One region of the Rhodococcus sp. MPR-R1B genome, then DNA from elsewhere that is predicted to be linked to it. Evidence: riboswitches for the same ligand, from Rfam matches in the RefSeq annotation. Region 1 holds a riboswitch; the other holds the start of a gene.
The links. A riboswitch is a leader RNA that binds a small molecule or an ion and turns the genes downstream of it on or off. The one in region 1 is predicted to bind S-adenosylmethionine.
Positions count from the first base shown of each region.

Region 1 (7,667 bases):
GGTCGCGAAGTCGTACTTCTCCTTACGCTCTTCTGTGACAGTCACATTGGAGAGGAAGGCGTCGGCCTCACCGGAGTCGATCCGGACGAAGTTCTGTGCCCAATCTGCTGTCTGCAGGTCGACCTTCAAGCCGAGAACGTCACCGATCAGATAGGCGAAGTCGGTCTCGGAACCGATGAGGGTGGTGTCGTCGTCGGCGTAGAAACGGAGCGGCGGAGCGGAACCGGCACTACCGGTGACGCGCAGCGTGCCACGATCGCGGATGTCCTGAGGTAGCTCGGCGGCGATGGAATCCACCTTGTCGGTGGTGATGCGGTTCTGATCGGCCGTGAGGTTGTAACCCGCAGCAGCGGTGACCTGGGCGCCGTCGGACTCGGCGTCCGCGCTGCTGCATGCAGCGCTGAGCAATCCGACGGTGGCAAGCGCCGAGATCAGAAAAGTCGCGCGACGGGATGTGGAGAACATCAATTTTTCCTTCCGGGAATGAGTCTGGGTCGCGTCAGAGGACGCGGGAGAGAAAGGCTTTGGTCCGTTCGTGGACCGGATTGTCGATCACCTGCGAAGGCGGGCCCTGTTCGACGATGACGCCGCCGTCCATGAAGACCGCAGTGTCCGCCACTTCCCGAGCAAATCCGACCTCGTGTGTGACGATCACCAAGGTGGCGCCGTCACGGGCCAGCTGAGCGAGGACTTCGAGAACCTCGCCCACCAGTTCCGGGTCGAGCGCCGACGTCGGCTCGTCGAAGAGAATGACCGCCGGCCGCAGTGCCAGCGCTCGCGCTATCGCGACGCGCTGTTGCTGGCCACCGGAGAGTTGGCGGGGATACTCGTCCGCCTTGTCCCCCACTCCCACTCGCTCGAGCAGTGCGCGGGCCTCGCGGTACACCTCGTCACGATCACGCTTCTGGGCCGAGAGCGGCGCTTCCACCACGTTTTCCAACGCGGTCAGGTGCGGAAACAGGTTGAAGTTCTGGAACACGAATCCGATGTGCGAACGCTGTTTCAGGATCTCGCGGTCACGCAGTTCGTGGAGCCGATTTCCCTTGCGCCGGTATCCGATCAGTTCTCCGTCGATCCGTACGGTCCCGCGGTCGACCTTCTCGAGGTGATTGAGGGTGCGCAGCAAGGTGGACTTACCGGAACCCGACGGACCGAGAATGACGGTCACTTCGCCCTTGCGGACCAGGAGATCAACGCCGGCAAGTACTTCCAGCGTGCCGAAGGACTTGTGAATTCCGCGCGCTTCGACGGCATACACCGTCTCTTCGGCCAGTTCTGCGGTCATCGGGTCGCACCTCGCGGAATATCGAGACGCGCATCGCGAATCTCTTCGAACTTCTTGCGCGCCTTCTGTACCGGAGTCAACGGAAGAGCACGGGCGGATCCTCGTGCATAGTGGCGCTCCACGTAGTACTGACCGATCGAGAGCAACGTCGTGAGGATGATGTACCAGATCGTGGCGACCATCAGCAGGGGCACGACTCGTCCGTTGCGTCCGAAGATGACCTGCACCTGGTAGAACAGTTCGGCGATTGCCATGGTGGAGACGATCGACGTTCCCTTGAAGAGTCCGATGACCTCGTTGGCGGCGTTGGGGAGGATCGCCCGCATTGCCTGCGGGAGAACGATCTTGAAGAACTGGCGACTGCGCGGAATGCCGAGCGAGTGAGCAGCTTCGATCTGACCGTGATCCACCGAGATGATTCCGGAGCGAATGATCTCGGCCGAGTATGCAGCCTGGTGCAGCGCCAAACCGATGACTGCTGCGGTGAATCCGCCGATCACACCGCTGACCTGGAAGGTGAAGAACTCGGGACCGAAAGGTATTCCGAGAGAAAGCGTCTGGTACAGGTATGTGATGTTGAACCAGAAGAGCAGCTGCACGATGAGTGGAATCGAGCGGAAGGCCCAGATGTAGGTCCAAGCGATCACCTGCAGGACCGGGTTTTTCGACAACCGACCGAGTGCCAGGAAAACACCGAGACCGAATCCGAGGATCGTCCCCCACAGCGTCAGTTTGATCGTCATCCACAGCGCGGCGAGCACTGATTTCGCGGTGAAGTACTGCGCGAAGGTCGGCCAGTCCCAGCCGGGGTTGACGACGAGTCCGTGGATGAACTGAGCAAGCAGGACCAGCACGACCGCACTGATCACCCAGCGCAGCGGGTGCCAGGTGCGAGCGACGACAAGCTCCGAGTCGGGAAGTTGCGACTCGGACACCGACTTTTCGGGGCGGACATCGGTGGGCGCGCTCACGGCGCGCTACCTGACGGAGTGGACATCACGAATAGACCTTTCGGGGAAATGGGAACGCAGCTGTGTCCTCGAGTTGGTGCGCTCGAGTTGCGAAGACGACGAGAGTTCGGTCATCGACAGTGACACGAAGCGGTGCGGCACAGATCGATGTGACGTCGCTTGTGCGCAGCGTGCGAAGTGGTAACCATGTGATGCCTTCCATCGGTCCTGGCGGTAGCACCCGCTCCCGATCACTCGGGGGGTTGCTGCGACGTCGACGAGCCAGGTCTCTCGGTCGCTCTGGATGGTGAGCAAAGACTAGACCCGAAATGTCGAGTCGTCAAATGTTGTATTTCCCTGCACTGCAAGGGAAATGAAGGGTCCACGATGTTGAAATCGCATTGATTCCAACGGTGTCCGCAGCCGCGTTCGGCGTGTTGAATGGAGCGTTCGAATGAAGACCGGGACCGCCGTCCGGACTGACTTTTCCTCTGCCGTACCGTCTGCGGAGTGAGTGGACTCGACGCTTTCTTCATCTTGTTGGCCGGTATCGGCGCGGGCGCGATCAACGCCGTGGTCGGCAGTGGAACGCTGATCACGTTCCCGACGCTGGTCGCCTTCGGCATGCCGCCCGTGACCGCAACCATGTCCAACGCGGTCGGGCTCGTCGCCGGCGGAGTTTCGGGTACCTGGGGCTACCGACGTGAGCTGTCCGGACAGTGGGATCGACTGAAGTGGCAGATTCCGGCGTCACTCGCCGGGGCACTACTCGGTTCGTGGTTGCTCATGCATCTACCCGAGAAACTGTTCGAGACCATCGTTCCGGTGCTGCTGGTCCTCGCTCTCGCGCTCGTCCTCCTCCAACCACGCATCCAGGCGTGGGCCAAGAAGCGTTCCACCGAAGAAACGACGCTGTCCACCAAGAGGCTGATGCTCCTGACCGCCGGCACTTTTGCAGTCGGCATCTACGGCGGGTACTTCACTGCCGCGCAGGGCATCCTTCTCATCGGTGTGATGGGTGCCATCCTCCCGGAAACCCTCCAGCGCATGAACGGCGCGAAGAACCTGCTGTCGCTGCTCGTCAACATCGTTGCAGCAGGGATGTACATCACTCTGGCATTCGATCAGATCAATTGGGCAGCAGCCGGTTTGATCGCCGTCGGCTCACTCGGTGGTGGCGTTCTCGGTGCCCGCTACGGACGGCGCCTGTCCCCCACTGCATTGCGCTACACGATTGTCGTCGTCGGCCTGATCGGACTGTGGCGCCTTCTCGCTTGACCGCCCACATCGGGCGCCACCCGCACATACTGGAGTAATGACCAGTACAGAAGATCAGACCGGTTGGACCTACCTCATGGACATGGACGGGGTTCTCGTCCACGAGGAGCACTTGATACCTGGAGCGGACACGTTCCTGGCAGAGCTGGCGTCGAACGACATCCCGTACATGGTGCTCACCAACAACTCCATCCGCACCCCGCGTGACCTGCGAGCACGCCTGCTCAATTCGGGACTCGACATCCCGGAGAAGTCGATCTGGACGTCAGCGCTCGCAACCGCGACGTTCCTGGCCAACCAGCGGCCGGGCGGCAGCGCCTACGTGGTCGGCGAATCGGGCCTGACCACCGCCCTGCACGACATCGGTTACGTCCTGACGGACAGCGACCCCGACTACGTCGTCCTCGGCGAGACGCGAACGTACTCCTTCGAGGCAATCACCACCGCCATTCGCCTGGTCGAGCGTGGATCGCGGTTCATCGCCACCAACCCGGACGCCACTGGACCGTCGCGAGACGGCTCGCTGCCGGCCACCGGCTCGGTCGCGGCACTCATCACCAAAGCGACCGGACGCGATCCCTACTACGTCGGCAAGCCCAACGCCTTGATGATGCGCTCAGCCCTGCGGTCCATCGGCGCTCATTCCGCCAATACGTTGATGATCGGCGATCGCATGGATACCGACATCGTCTGTGGCCTCGAAGCCGGACTGCAGACGATTCTGGTGATGACCGGGATCTCGACCCGCGCGTCGGTAGAGCTCTATCCCTACCGCCCGACCATCGTCCTCGAGTCGGTCGCCGATCTTGTGGGAACAACAACCGATCCATTCCGTAGCAACACAAACAATTGATTCAAATTGCAAAACAAAACCGAAACTCGGTAATTAACTGGTAAAAAACAGCAGATTTGCCAGGTTCCGACTCGTCCGCTTTGTCCAACTGAACAAACCAACGGTTTTATTCGCACCAAACTTACAAACGAGTAGTTAGACGCAGGTCAAAGATCATTTCGACACCGAGTGACAGTTGGACTCCAGTCGTAAAATTGATTTTTCGAAAAGTGGTAACGAATCGTTTGCCGTGTCTGATACTCATGTCTGAATGGCCCCATTTCGGGTCCCAGACATGAAATGAGATTTTCATGAAGAAGCAGACCAAGGGTGCGATCGCTGCTGCGGCGGCCGGTGCCCTCCTCCTCGGCGGTGCCGGCTCGCTCGCAATGTGGAGTGACAGCGAAGTTGTCGGCGGCGGCGGCGCTGTCACAGCGGGCACGTTGCAGCTCGCCCCCTGCGCCCCGGTATCCGGAACGGGGTGGCAGTCCACGAACCCCACGGTGAAGCCGATTGCGGATATCACCGCATGGCGAATTGTGCCGACCGAAGTGCTCACTTTCGACTGCACAACGTCGATCACCGCAGATGGCGATCGACTCGCTGCAACTATCGCAGCGGACACGAGCACCATCACAGCCGGCACGACGGCAGCTCCAGGAGCCACCGCGAATCAACTCAAAGACAACATCACGGCAACAACGGTGGTGACCGTAGGCGGCACCGTAGTCACGGCCGCATCCCCACTGACCGAAGCCGACAACGGCAAACCTGTGACGGTGAAGGTGACTTTGACCTTCGCTGACGTTCAGCTTCTTGTGGCTCAGGGCGCGTCGGTCAACTTGTCGAACCTCGCCATCAAGCTGCAACAGCAAGCCATCCCGGCATAAACGATCGATGAAGGGGAGAGCTTGGGGAGCCCTTGCGGGCGCGTCGGTGATTGTGTTGATGTTCGCATCAGCGCAAGGCACCGGCGCGCTTTGGAAGTCCGCTGCCCCGATCAGCAACGACGTACTGACCGCCGGTGGTAGCACGTTCGCACTCAAGGTGGGTTCTACGGCTGCCAACGCCGCCAGTACCTACACCTGGAGCACGTTCGCGGGGACTGGGATGACGTCTACAACCGCCGTGCAGATGCCGCTGACCATCCTGAACCCGGCAACCAACGCTTCCGGTCTGAGATTCAGATTGGCTTCCGTGACTGCCACCAGCACAAATCCTGTTCTCGACCTCAAGATATCGACCGTGTTGAGCACCACGGATTGCCCGAACAACGTATCAACAGGCTCACCCGTTGCCGGAACCTCTGTCTATTCGGGACCGGCAACAAGCGCCGTATATCCGGTGCCCGCGAACCCCGGAATCTCCTTGGCCAACGGCAGTTCCACGGTCTGGTGCATGCGCGCGTCGGTGAACATGACAGGAACCACAGCGGGCGGGGTGTCGACCAAGCTCGTTTTCACCTTCACAGCAGTTCAGGTGTAGGACTCGATCAAAATGACAGGCGACAAGCGAATGAACACGAAACACTCCCATCGACGTGAACGGACCGGCCCGTTGTGGTGGGTCAGCTCAGTTGTGACCTGGGTTTTACTGTTCGCTCTGTGCGCGGTCATCGTCGTCACGATCGTGATACCGATCGTGACAGGCTCACAACGTTTTACGATCCTCACGGGCTCGATGCGCCCTACCTACCAACCGGGCACACTCATCATTGTCAAACCTGTGGACGAGGGCGATCTGACCGTCGGCATGCCTATCACCTACCAACTCGAATCAGGCCAGCCGACTGTTGTCACACATCGAATCATTTCGATGAGCATCAACACCAAAGGCGAACGCACGTTCATCACGCAGGGCGACGCCAACAACACCCCCGACGAGAAGCCCGTACGCCCCGTACAGATTCGAGGCAAGGTGTGGTATTCCGTTCCCTACCTTGGACACGTCAACAGTTGGTTGACCGGCGACCAACGCAAGACCATTCTTACTGTTGCAGTCGGCACGCTGGGTGTTTACGCGCTGTACATGATCGCCAGCGGGACACGTGAAAGTATGCGCTCTCGCAACAAGAACCGGAGCGAGCCACAAGGATCCGCACCAGACGATTCAGCTGACACCGCAAATCCGGAAACAACCAGATCGACGAAAGATGGTGTGCACCATGGCGGGCAATGACAGCTCGTTGCGTCAGCGTTTTTCCGGAGCCCGAAGCACTCGTATTCGGGCGCTGCTCTCACTCGGTATGGTGCTCGGAGTCGGCACTTTGAGCACTATGGCGGCCTGGGGTGCAACAGCCACATCCACGTCAGGAGACTTCTCCGCGGGAACCGTCAACCTGGTCGCATCGAGCACTGGTGTGACCGAGGCAAAGAACATCACCATCACCCTGTCGTCGAGCGCCATGACATCCACAACCGCTGTGACACAGAGTCTGACCGTGAAGAACACCGGGTCCTTCGGTGCCTCTCTCGCCATCACGGCCCAGTCTCCCGCATCGACTCCGCCTAGTTTCGCTGCGGCGCTGAAAATCTCGGTGTATCTGGATAGCACATCCTCTGGATCGGCGTGCTCCGGCACTGCGCAAAAGGCAGAGCTCGCGCTGGTCGGCGGTGGCAGTACAGCGGCGCTCCTCGCAAGCCCGATAACGCTGTCCGCTGGGGCCAGCAGGATTCTGTGCGTGAAAATGACTCTGGCCGCAGGTACTCCGGCAGGCGGAAACCTCCCCTATACGCAACTCAACATCGTGGGAACGGCGGTCTGAATCGATATGTCACATCCCAACCGCCCGGACACGATCAATCGCCTCAAGCAGGCTGCGCTGACAACGGGCGCAGTACTCGGAATTCTGTGCATCGTCGCCACAGCACTGTCATTGGCATTCGGCATCAAACCCGTCGTCTTTCGATCCGGCTCGATGTCTCCCGCGATACCGACCGGCTCGTTGGCATTTGTGAAATCCCAACCGGTATCCGAGTTGACGGTTGGCGACATTGTCAGTGTCACCACCAACGGCGGAGATCGACTCACTCACCGCGTGTACGGAATCGATCAGCTGGACAACAATCTGTCGTCACTGACACTCAAAGGTGACGCCAACAATGCTCCCGACAGCGAAACATACGCGGTCGCCGACGCAGACCTGGTTGTATTCAGCATGAGTCGAGTCGGCTACGTACTTGCGTGGCTGTCCGGTCCGATCGGAATCTTCGCCGGCGGATTGTTCGCCGGCACCCTGTTGATGATCGCATTTCGTCCAGCACCGCGCGGCGAAGGTCCACCGAGCGGCGGCATGCCTGAAGAGGGCATACCCAACGACACT
Region 1 is NZ_JBXAFO010000008.1:180,207-187,873, reverse strand. It holds gene AC1Q61_RS14015 (ABC transporter substrate-binding protein) at 1-465, opposite strand, end outside; gene AC1Q61_RS14010 (amino acid ABC transporter ATP-binding protein) at 500-1,285, opposite strand; gene AC1Q61_RS14005 (amino acid ABC transporter permease) at 1,282-2,256, opposite strand; gene AC1Q61_RS14000 (putative leader peptide) at 2,367-2,444, opposite strand; SAM riboswitch class I at 2,452-2,546, opposite strand; gene AC1Q61_RS13995 (sulfite exporter TauE/SafE family protein) at 2,746-3,513, shown strand; gene AC1Q61_RS13990 (HAD-IIA family hydrolase) at 3,551-4,366, shown strand; gene AC1Q61_RS13985 (alternate-type signal peptide domain-containing protein) at 4,657-5,235, shown strand; gene AC1Q61_RS13980 (hypothetical protein) at 5,243-5,830, shown strand; gene AC1Q61_RS13975 (signal peptidase I) at 5,861-6,523, shown strand; gene AC1Q61_RS13970 (hypothetical protein) at 6,510-7,109, shown strand; gene AC1Q61_RS13965 (signal peptidase I) at 7,116-7,667, shown strand, end outside.

Region 2 (7,667 bases), on a different contig from region 1:
ATCAGAACAACGACCACCGCCAGGGAAGTAACCATCCACCTGCGTAAACGAGGCTTACTCTTGCCCTCGCTCATCGATTCCGCTGCCATCTTCCCGCCCTAACGTACGAATTTGAAACGATCGTATTGCATTCGATAGTACAGTTGTGGGCGAAGATGTCGAGAAGCGAGGAAAGGACATGGCGATGACCGACAGGGACGTCGATGTACCCACGAGGATCTTGATCGAGGGACTACTGCGCACGGACGGAACTGTCGACGGGCACACCCTCTATGCCACCGCCGACGCCCTCGGCAAAACTGATCAACAGGTTCGGCTGTGCATCAAGCGGTTGGTCACCGAGGGGAAGTTCACTCAGGAAGGTCGCGGGCGGCAGGCCACGCTACGAGCAACGCCGAAAGCCCTGCGCGAGATGGAACCCGACGTCGAATTCGTTCGGCTGGCCTATCGACAAGACCGCGACACTGTGACGCCGTGGGACGGGTACTGGCACCTGGCCGGATTCGCAATTCCGGAGTCGTCACGGAAAGGGCGAGATGCGCTGCGCACCAAGGTCGTTTACCTCGGCGGCGCGCTCGTCCAGGGCGGTCTGTACGTCTCGCCGCACGCCTGGGAACCGTATATTCGCGATGCGGCCGCCGAACTCGACGTCGAACAGCACCTGTCTTCTCTCACCACTCGAGATCTGAAAGTGGGCACTCTCGAAGACCCCGTGAAGATTGCCGCGCAGTTGTGGCCACTGGACCAGATCGCTGACGGATACGAACGGCTACTCGACATAGCGACCGCACGCCTGCACAAACTGCAGAACAGTCCGGGTACCGATGCTGTCACGATGACCATCGAACTCGCGGCGGAATTCACGCGAGCCATGGAACCGGATCCGCTGTTGCCGCCGGAACTACTGCCCACCAACTGGATCGGCACGAGGGCTCGGTCGATCACTGCGCAGTGCTGGACGCTTCTGGCACAGGTGGACGGTGCCGACGAATTACCGTCGCTGTTCCACCTGTACGCAGATGCAATCGGTGACGATCAGGATGCAAGCGTGCGCTGACGGGGCGGCAGTCCGAAACGCCCGAGAACCTCGTCGACTGCGGTGGACGGTGTGACAAGTCCGCGATCCTGAAGCCACGGAATGGTGCTGTCCACCAGATGCTCGAGCGTTCGAGGCAATGCGAGAGGCAGCAACGTAACGCCGTCGGCGACCTCCGCAGCTCGGATATCGGCGATCAAACTGCCGAGACCGGAAGGCGTTCCGACGTAATGAAGCGAAACGGGAACCCGCGGCGAGGTCAACGCGCTGTCCAACTGCGCAAGCTCCTTACGAGCGGAGCGAGCCTCCGGCGCGATCAGAATCTCGAGATCGACCAGCACTGCGACGCTGTCGGGATCGCGTCCTTCTTCGGCGACGGCAGCGCGTATCCGTGCGCGTTCGAGCTGTGCCTCACGCAGATCCGCAGCGCGAATCCGAACCACATTGGTAGGGAATGAAGCCAAATCGAGAGCCTTTTCACCCTCGGTGAGGTCCACCCAGTAGTCGCCGCCGATGATGGGCAGGTTGCCGGGTGCGCCCTCAGCGGCCGGATGGTGACCGGATCCGGTCAACTCGACCGCTACGTGCAGAGAATGCGAAGCGAGTGAAGACATGTGAGACCTCCGAAAATCAGAAAAGTATGGGATGAGCGAGACGAATCGTCAGCTCGAACACATTCCTGAAGAGGTGCGGCACAGATCGACATGGCGACGGCACCACTGACCGAGAGTGATGCTCACTCTCGAAGGGGTGGCGGGAAAATCCGCTGGTGCCATGGCTGCCATGCTAGTTGTCCGTTCGAGTTTTCGGGGACCGAGCTCAGCTCAGACGCACTCGGCTGCGCCGGCATTGTCGTCTGCGGCTCCGAGGAAGGGGCGGGTCTCGGGCACAGGGTTCCACGCACCTGCCGTCTTCGCGTACTTCCAATCACGCTGATTCGAAACCAGGATGTTCACGGCGTCGACCAACCGCGTCACGTCGTCCGAGCTGCTACCGAGGCCGAGGCTGGCGCGAACTGCACCGCCGGAGAGGCCGAGGCGCGCGAGAACCGGATGTGCGCAGAAGCGACCGTCGCGAACTCCGATGCCGTGCTCGGCGGAGAGGAATGCGGCGATCTCGCCCGCTTCGAATCCGTCGACGGTGAAGGTGACGATTCCGACGGCGTCGGGAGCGTCGTTCCACAGTCGCACGAGTGAGACGCCCTCGATGGCGGACAAGCCGTCAGTGAGCTGGGCGGTGAGCGCCTTCTCATGCTCGGCGATCACGTCGAAGTCCAGGGCGTGCAGGGTTTCGCAGGCGGTCGCGATGGCTGCCGCACCGAGCACGTTGGGGGAACCCGCCTCGTGGCGTGCGGGCGCGCAAGCCCACTCGGTGGATTCGATGGTCACCTCACGCACGGCGCCGCCGCCGGCGAGGTACGGCTGAGCTTCGTCGAGCCAGTCACGGCGGCCGACGAGAACGCCGGCGCCGAAGGGCGCGTACAGCTTGTGGCCCGAGAACGCTACGTAGTCGACGCCGCATTCCTGCAGGTCGATGCGACGGTGGGGAGCCAACTGAGCAGCGTCGACGAGGATACGTGCGCCGCAACGGTGAGCGATGTCAGCCAAACGTGCAATCGGCAGGATCTCACCGGTCACGTTGGAGGCCCCGGTGATTGCGAGCAGCGCGGCAGGCTTGGTGCACAGTTCACCGATCAGACGCTCGATCGTTTCTTCGATGGTGTCTGCGGCGGTGACGATACGAGCGTCGTTCCACGGCAACAGGTTTGCGTGATGCTCGACGTCGAGGACGACGGTGCTGCCGGGGACGCACTGCGCAAGCAGGTTCAGCGAATCGGTGGTGTTCCGGGTGAAGACGACAACCTGATCGTCGGCACAGTTCACGAAACGAGCAACGGATTCACGAGCGTTCTCGTAGGTGAGCGTGGAGATCCGGGACGCGTAGCCGGCACCGCGGTGGACGCTGGCGTACGTGGGCAACAATTCGGCGATACGGTCGGTGACCTGGGCCAATGCCGGCGCGCTGGCCGCGTAGTCGAAGTTGGCGTAGGAGCATTCGCCGCCCTGAACCAATGGAACCTGCAGGTCGGCACCCGAAACCTTGGCAATCGCGGTGGTGTAGCAGGTGTCGGCACTCAATACAGCAGTCATCGAAGACAATCCTCACGTTCAAGGACTCGTTCGTCGGGAGATGGCCCCGGAAGAGTCCGCGCTTGCCGCATTCGTTTTCGAACGCAGCCGGGTCGTCACCCGGAGCACCCCACCGCGGAGGAGGGTTGCCGACCAGCAAGCCGGGGCTGAACACTGGTACTCGTGACCTGGCAACGAGGATGGCAGGAACCTCCCGCGCTTGTCAAGACGAAGCTGCGAAGACCGTCGTCACGGCGCGATCGTCCGGCAGGCGAGGTGGAGCGCAAGCCTGGTTTCCGGATCGGCCAGATCGACCGAGAGAAGGCGCTGAATTCTATCGATCCGACTCGATACCGTGTTGCGGTGCAAGCCCATTCGGGTTGCGGTGTGAGCCAGAGACGATTCTTCGTCGAGGTACGTCGACAGAGTCTCGAGCAACTCTCCATTGGAATCGCGTAGCGGTGCGAGCAATGCCGCAGCCGCAGGCTGGAAGGTGTCGGTTCGCGTCCACGCCAGCAGCAACTGCGCCAGCCCGAGGCGGTCCACGTGCAGGAATCGACCTGTTTGAGATCGGGAACCGGCGAGCCGAGCGGCATCCCCGGCCTCCGACAGGGACGAACCGATTCCAGCCGGACCGTCGTGTGCGCGTCCCACACCTACCCAGGTCTCCATCGTGGGTTCCAACCTCGCCTGAGCTGCACGGATGCACTCGGCGATCCTGGTGATCGCCTCCGGTCGCGGCTCGCCTGGCAGAGTCGTCCACGCCGCCCAGCCGTCAGCCTGTTCCACGACATTGGCGTCGATTCCCTCGGCGGCGAGAGCATCTGCAACCTCGCTGCGTCTTGCCACCAGGTCGACCTCACCGACCGCCAGGACTTTGATGCCGATGTGCCATCCGTCCAGCATCCAACCCGCGTCGAGTGCGCGCCGGAGCAGTCCGGGTGTGGCGTCTGCTGACGTGTCGATCAGTTCACCGAGCAACGCGCTACGCCGGCGCGCTTCACGCTCGTCGACCATGCGCGCAACGGCCAGTCGGTGCCCGGCAGCCAACGAGGCCACGTCGAGAACCACTGAGAGAGAAGCCTCTTCGACGCTTTGACGCACCGGGAGCAGCACCGCCAGCCAGGGCTCTCGGGCTGCGCCGGACATCACCGGGCACGCAATCAGGACCCCGCCGGAGTCCAATTCGACCGTGGTGGGCGCCCCGCGACCCGACAACATACCGGCAGCTGCTCGATCAGCGTCTGACAACAGGTCGGCGCCGGTCATCGGACGTCCGGACGTGTCCAGGAGAAAGAATGAACGCTGAAAGGTGTTCAGTAGCACCGACAGAAGATTCTCGACGCTTCCTCCGGCTCGTTGGCCCGCGTGTGTCGCCCGCAGTACTGCGTCGGCCATCACCGCCCGCGAATTCGAGAGAAGATCACGAAGATCCACGCTGAACTGCCACGGGTCGGATACTCCGAGCACCACCAGTCCGAGCCGATCGGCAAGCAACGAGAGATTCGCATCCTCCGCCGCAGTGCTGTGCACAGCGACCACCTGGCAGCCGGTCGCCGCTGTGCGCCGAAGGAGAGCGTCGAATCTCCACTCCCCGATGTCGATTCGATCGAGAATCACCAGAACTGATCCTGAACTCGCCGCATCCGACACGGCCTCGGCCGACTGTGCCGATTCCCCGGTGAGTGCTCCCACTGTCGTCACGACGGGATCACCCTCCCCGGCCAGTCGATACAGCCCGACAAAGGCCGGGTTGTTCAGCAACGCCGAAACACTCGCGCTCATCGCGCCTCCATCAGCACTGCGTCGTGGTCGATCCCGAATGCCCGCGGGCCGACAACTTTCAATCTGCCCACTTCTTCCGCCCACCACTGTGGACCGGGAAGAACCAACACGGCCACATCGTGCCCCTGGTGCACGGATTCACACGAGACGAAGGCGCCGGTCCGCACGTCGAGCAACGTCACGATGTCCGGGCACGTTGCAATCATCTCGCCGTCCAACGCGACGGTCAGGAACTCACTCTCGAATTCGACTCGTATCACCGCGGAATCGTGTTCGAGAATCACGCTGCCCCGACGATCGCCGGTGTCCGGACGACTACGACGGACCGCACGCACCCGGCCAGTCCCCATTACCAGGGCCCCGGAGCTCTCCGCGATCTCCTGCCAACTGCCCAGGGCCCCGATGTGCTGACCCAGTTCGTGTGCTCGGGAGAGAGTTCCCGGAATGCACGCCTCCTGCACCGTCCGCGCATCGATCGACGCGATCGCCAGAGCGCCCCAACCGCTGGTTCTCCCGATCAACGACCGCACTGCTACCTCGGCGCCGAGCACATCCACTCCGTCGACGACGGTAATGAGGCCGCCGGGCTGGGCGAGTGTGACCGGGCACAATTCCAACCCGGCTGCGGCGAGAGAGAAGTGATCGAGCCGCGGCATCGCTCGACCCAGCAGGTCCGCGTCGACCACGGGAATTCCCAACGCCAACGCCGCCGCAATTCCGGAGAGAGCGTTGAGTCCACCGCCTTCGAAAGTCATCACCGCGGTCGGACGCTTCCCGGTCCAGCGCGTCAAAGCTGCTGCAGTATCTGCAAACTCACGCCCGGAGGGCAATTGCTCCTCCAAAGCCAGGGCCGATCCGACGATTCCCACCGGCATCACCAATGCCTCCTCCGGCAACTGGTCCGGCGCGATGACCTCCACCGAAGTAGACGTCATCAGTGGACGCAGCAATTCCACGAACAAGCGTGGATCGCCGCCCCCGCCGCAGCCCAGGACCACCGCCCCCGCTGCGATCGCGTCGAGGTCGGCCTCCCGGACCGCGTGCAGCCTGCTCACGGCTCGCTATTCTGCCAGTACAGGTTGCTCGAGTGTCTCCACCGGCAGGAACGGGCGATCGAGCCCGAAGCTAGCCGGGCCGAAGACCGCCAGTGCCTCCGGGGTTCTCATGATGGGTGGGGTCGCGATCCCGATGACCGCAACGCGCTGCCCGTACCGCAAGCCCTCGGTGGTGATGGGTTCGGCGGTATCGGCCTCGACGATGCAGATCAGGTCTGGCACGATCGCCACCATCACTCCGGATTGGACGGCGATCAGATTTTCGTTCTGGAACTGAACTTCCAGCTCTTCGTCTCCGACGCCGGCGATCCGCACCGAACCCCGAGCGAACCCCTCATCGGTTCGCCGGTCGACATCGATCACCTTGCCGTGAAAGAGAACTCGCCCGTATCCGTAGAGCGTGTCGGCGAGACTGTCGACAAGCGCCTGCACCGGGTCCACCCGCTGCTCACGTGAAAGTCTGATGGACCGGCCGATGGTCAGGGCCAACGACAGAGTCCGTGGGATCGCCGTCCGCTTCACATCTGCACCCGTCATCGAGTACTGCGCGATGTGCGCCATCCCACCGAACCTCGACGTCACCCCGCGGGCGAGGCCCTCCAATCTGCTGTTGTCACTTCCGGTGTCGAAGATCGCCACCTCGTCGTGCTCGTTCGCCATGGCGAGCGGACTCGCCGAAATCCCGTACACCGAGAAGGTTTCCATCTCGAGCTGAGGAAAGGCTCGTCCCATCCCGTCGGCGTCGACAACCGGCAGGCCGCGCCGCGCGGCCACCAGCAACGGAATCATCGAATTGATTCCGCCGCACTCCATCGGCATCGTGGCATCTGCAGTTCGACCCGTGTGCTTCTCCAACGTGATCAGCGCCAGCTCGGGTTCGGTTCCGCGCGGCATCTTTTCGACCACGACGGTCGGGGCACCCATCTGCGCGACGGGAATCACCCATGCGTCGTCGTCAAGCTCCTCCGGATCGAGAATTGTGATTTCACCGGCGTCACCGAGCGCCTGCGTGACCAACATCTTGCCGACGAACGGATCTCCCCCGCCGCCGGTGCCCAACAAGGCTGCGCCCCTGGCGAGGTCGTCGAGGTCCGCCGTTCGTAGTGTCCAACTCATCGTGAGCCCTCCTGACCGGTGGAGACCAAACCACTGTGCAGTGCCAAGTCACCGACTGCCTTCACTCGAATACGCGTTGCGTTGCCCGGCAGATACGGAATCGGGACCTCGTCGAACTCCACGATCTGCACCGACTCGGGCCGTGCGCCTGCTGCGACTGCCCGATCGATCGCCTCCTGGCGAGCATCGTCGGCAAAAACCTGCCGGTGCCCGTCCCGCACCGCTTCGACTCGATCTACCTCACCACTGACCTGCGCGATCGCAGCGCCGATCGCATTGGCAACATCGAAGCGCTCAGGACGAATCACCATTCCCAGGCCCGGGAGTTCACGCTCCAGCAGTACCGATCCCCCGCCAACCGCCACAACGGGAAGTGGATCCGACGTGGTCCGCATCTGTTCCACGGCGTCGGCGACTCGGCGCGAGATCCGGTCGAGTGCCGTCGACACCAGGCCGCGGTCGAGGTGCGCCACCGCACTGCGATCTCCGACGTCGGCCAAGCCTGCCGCGACGGCTATGTCGGTGGCCGTCAACGTGTCACCGCCG
Region 2 is NZ_JBXAFO010000022.1:23,086-30,752, reverse strand. It holds gene AC1Q61_RS24830 (alpha/beta hydrolase family protein) at 1-35, opposite strand, end outside; gene AC1Q61_RS24825 (DNA-binding transcriptional regulator) at 179-1,057, shown strand; gene AC1Q61_RS24820 (LLM class oxidoreductase) at 1,036-1,650, opposite strand; gene AC1Q61_RS24815 (aminotransferase class V-fold PLP-dependent enzyme) at 1,861-3,186, opposite strand; SAM riboswitch class IV at 3,240-3,354, opposite strand; gene AC1Q61_RS24810 (PucR family transcriptional regulator) at 3,415-4,950, opposite strand; gene AC1Q61_RS24805 (DUF917 domain-containing protein) at 4,947-6,005, opposite strand; gene AC1Q61_RS24800 (S-methyl thiohydantoin desulfurase family protein) at 6,012-7,121, opposite strand; gene AC1Q61_RS24795 (hydantoinase/oxoprolinase family protein) at 7,118-7,667, opposite strand, start outside.
Region 2: another riboswitch for S-adenosylmethionine. It lies ahead of AC1Q61_RS24815 (aminotransferase class V-fold PLP-dependent enzyme); the one in region 1 lies ahead of AC1Q61_RS14000 (putative leader peptide).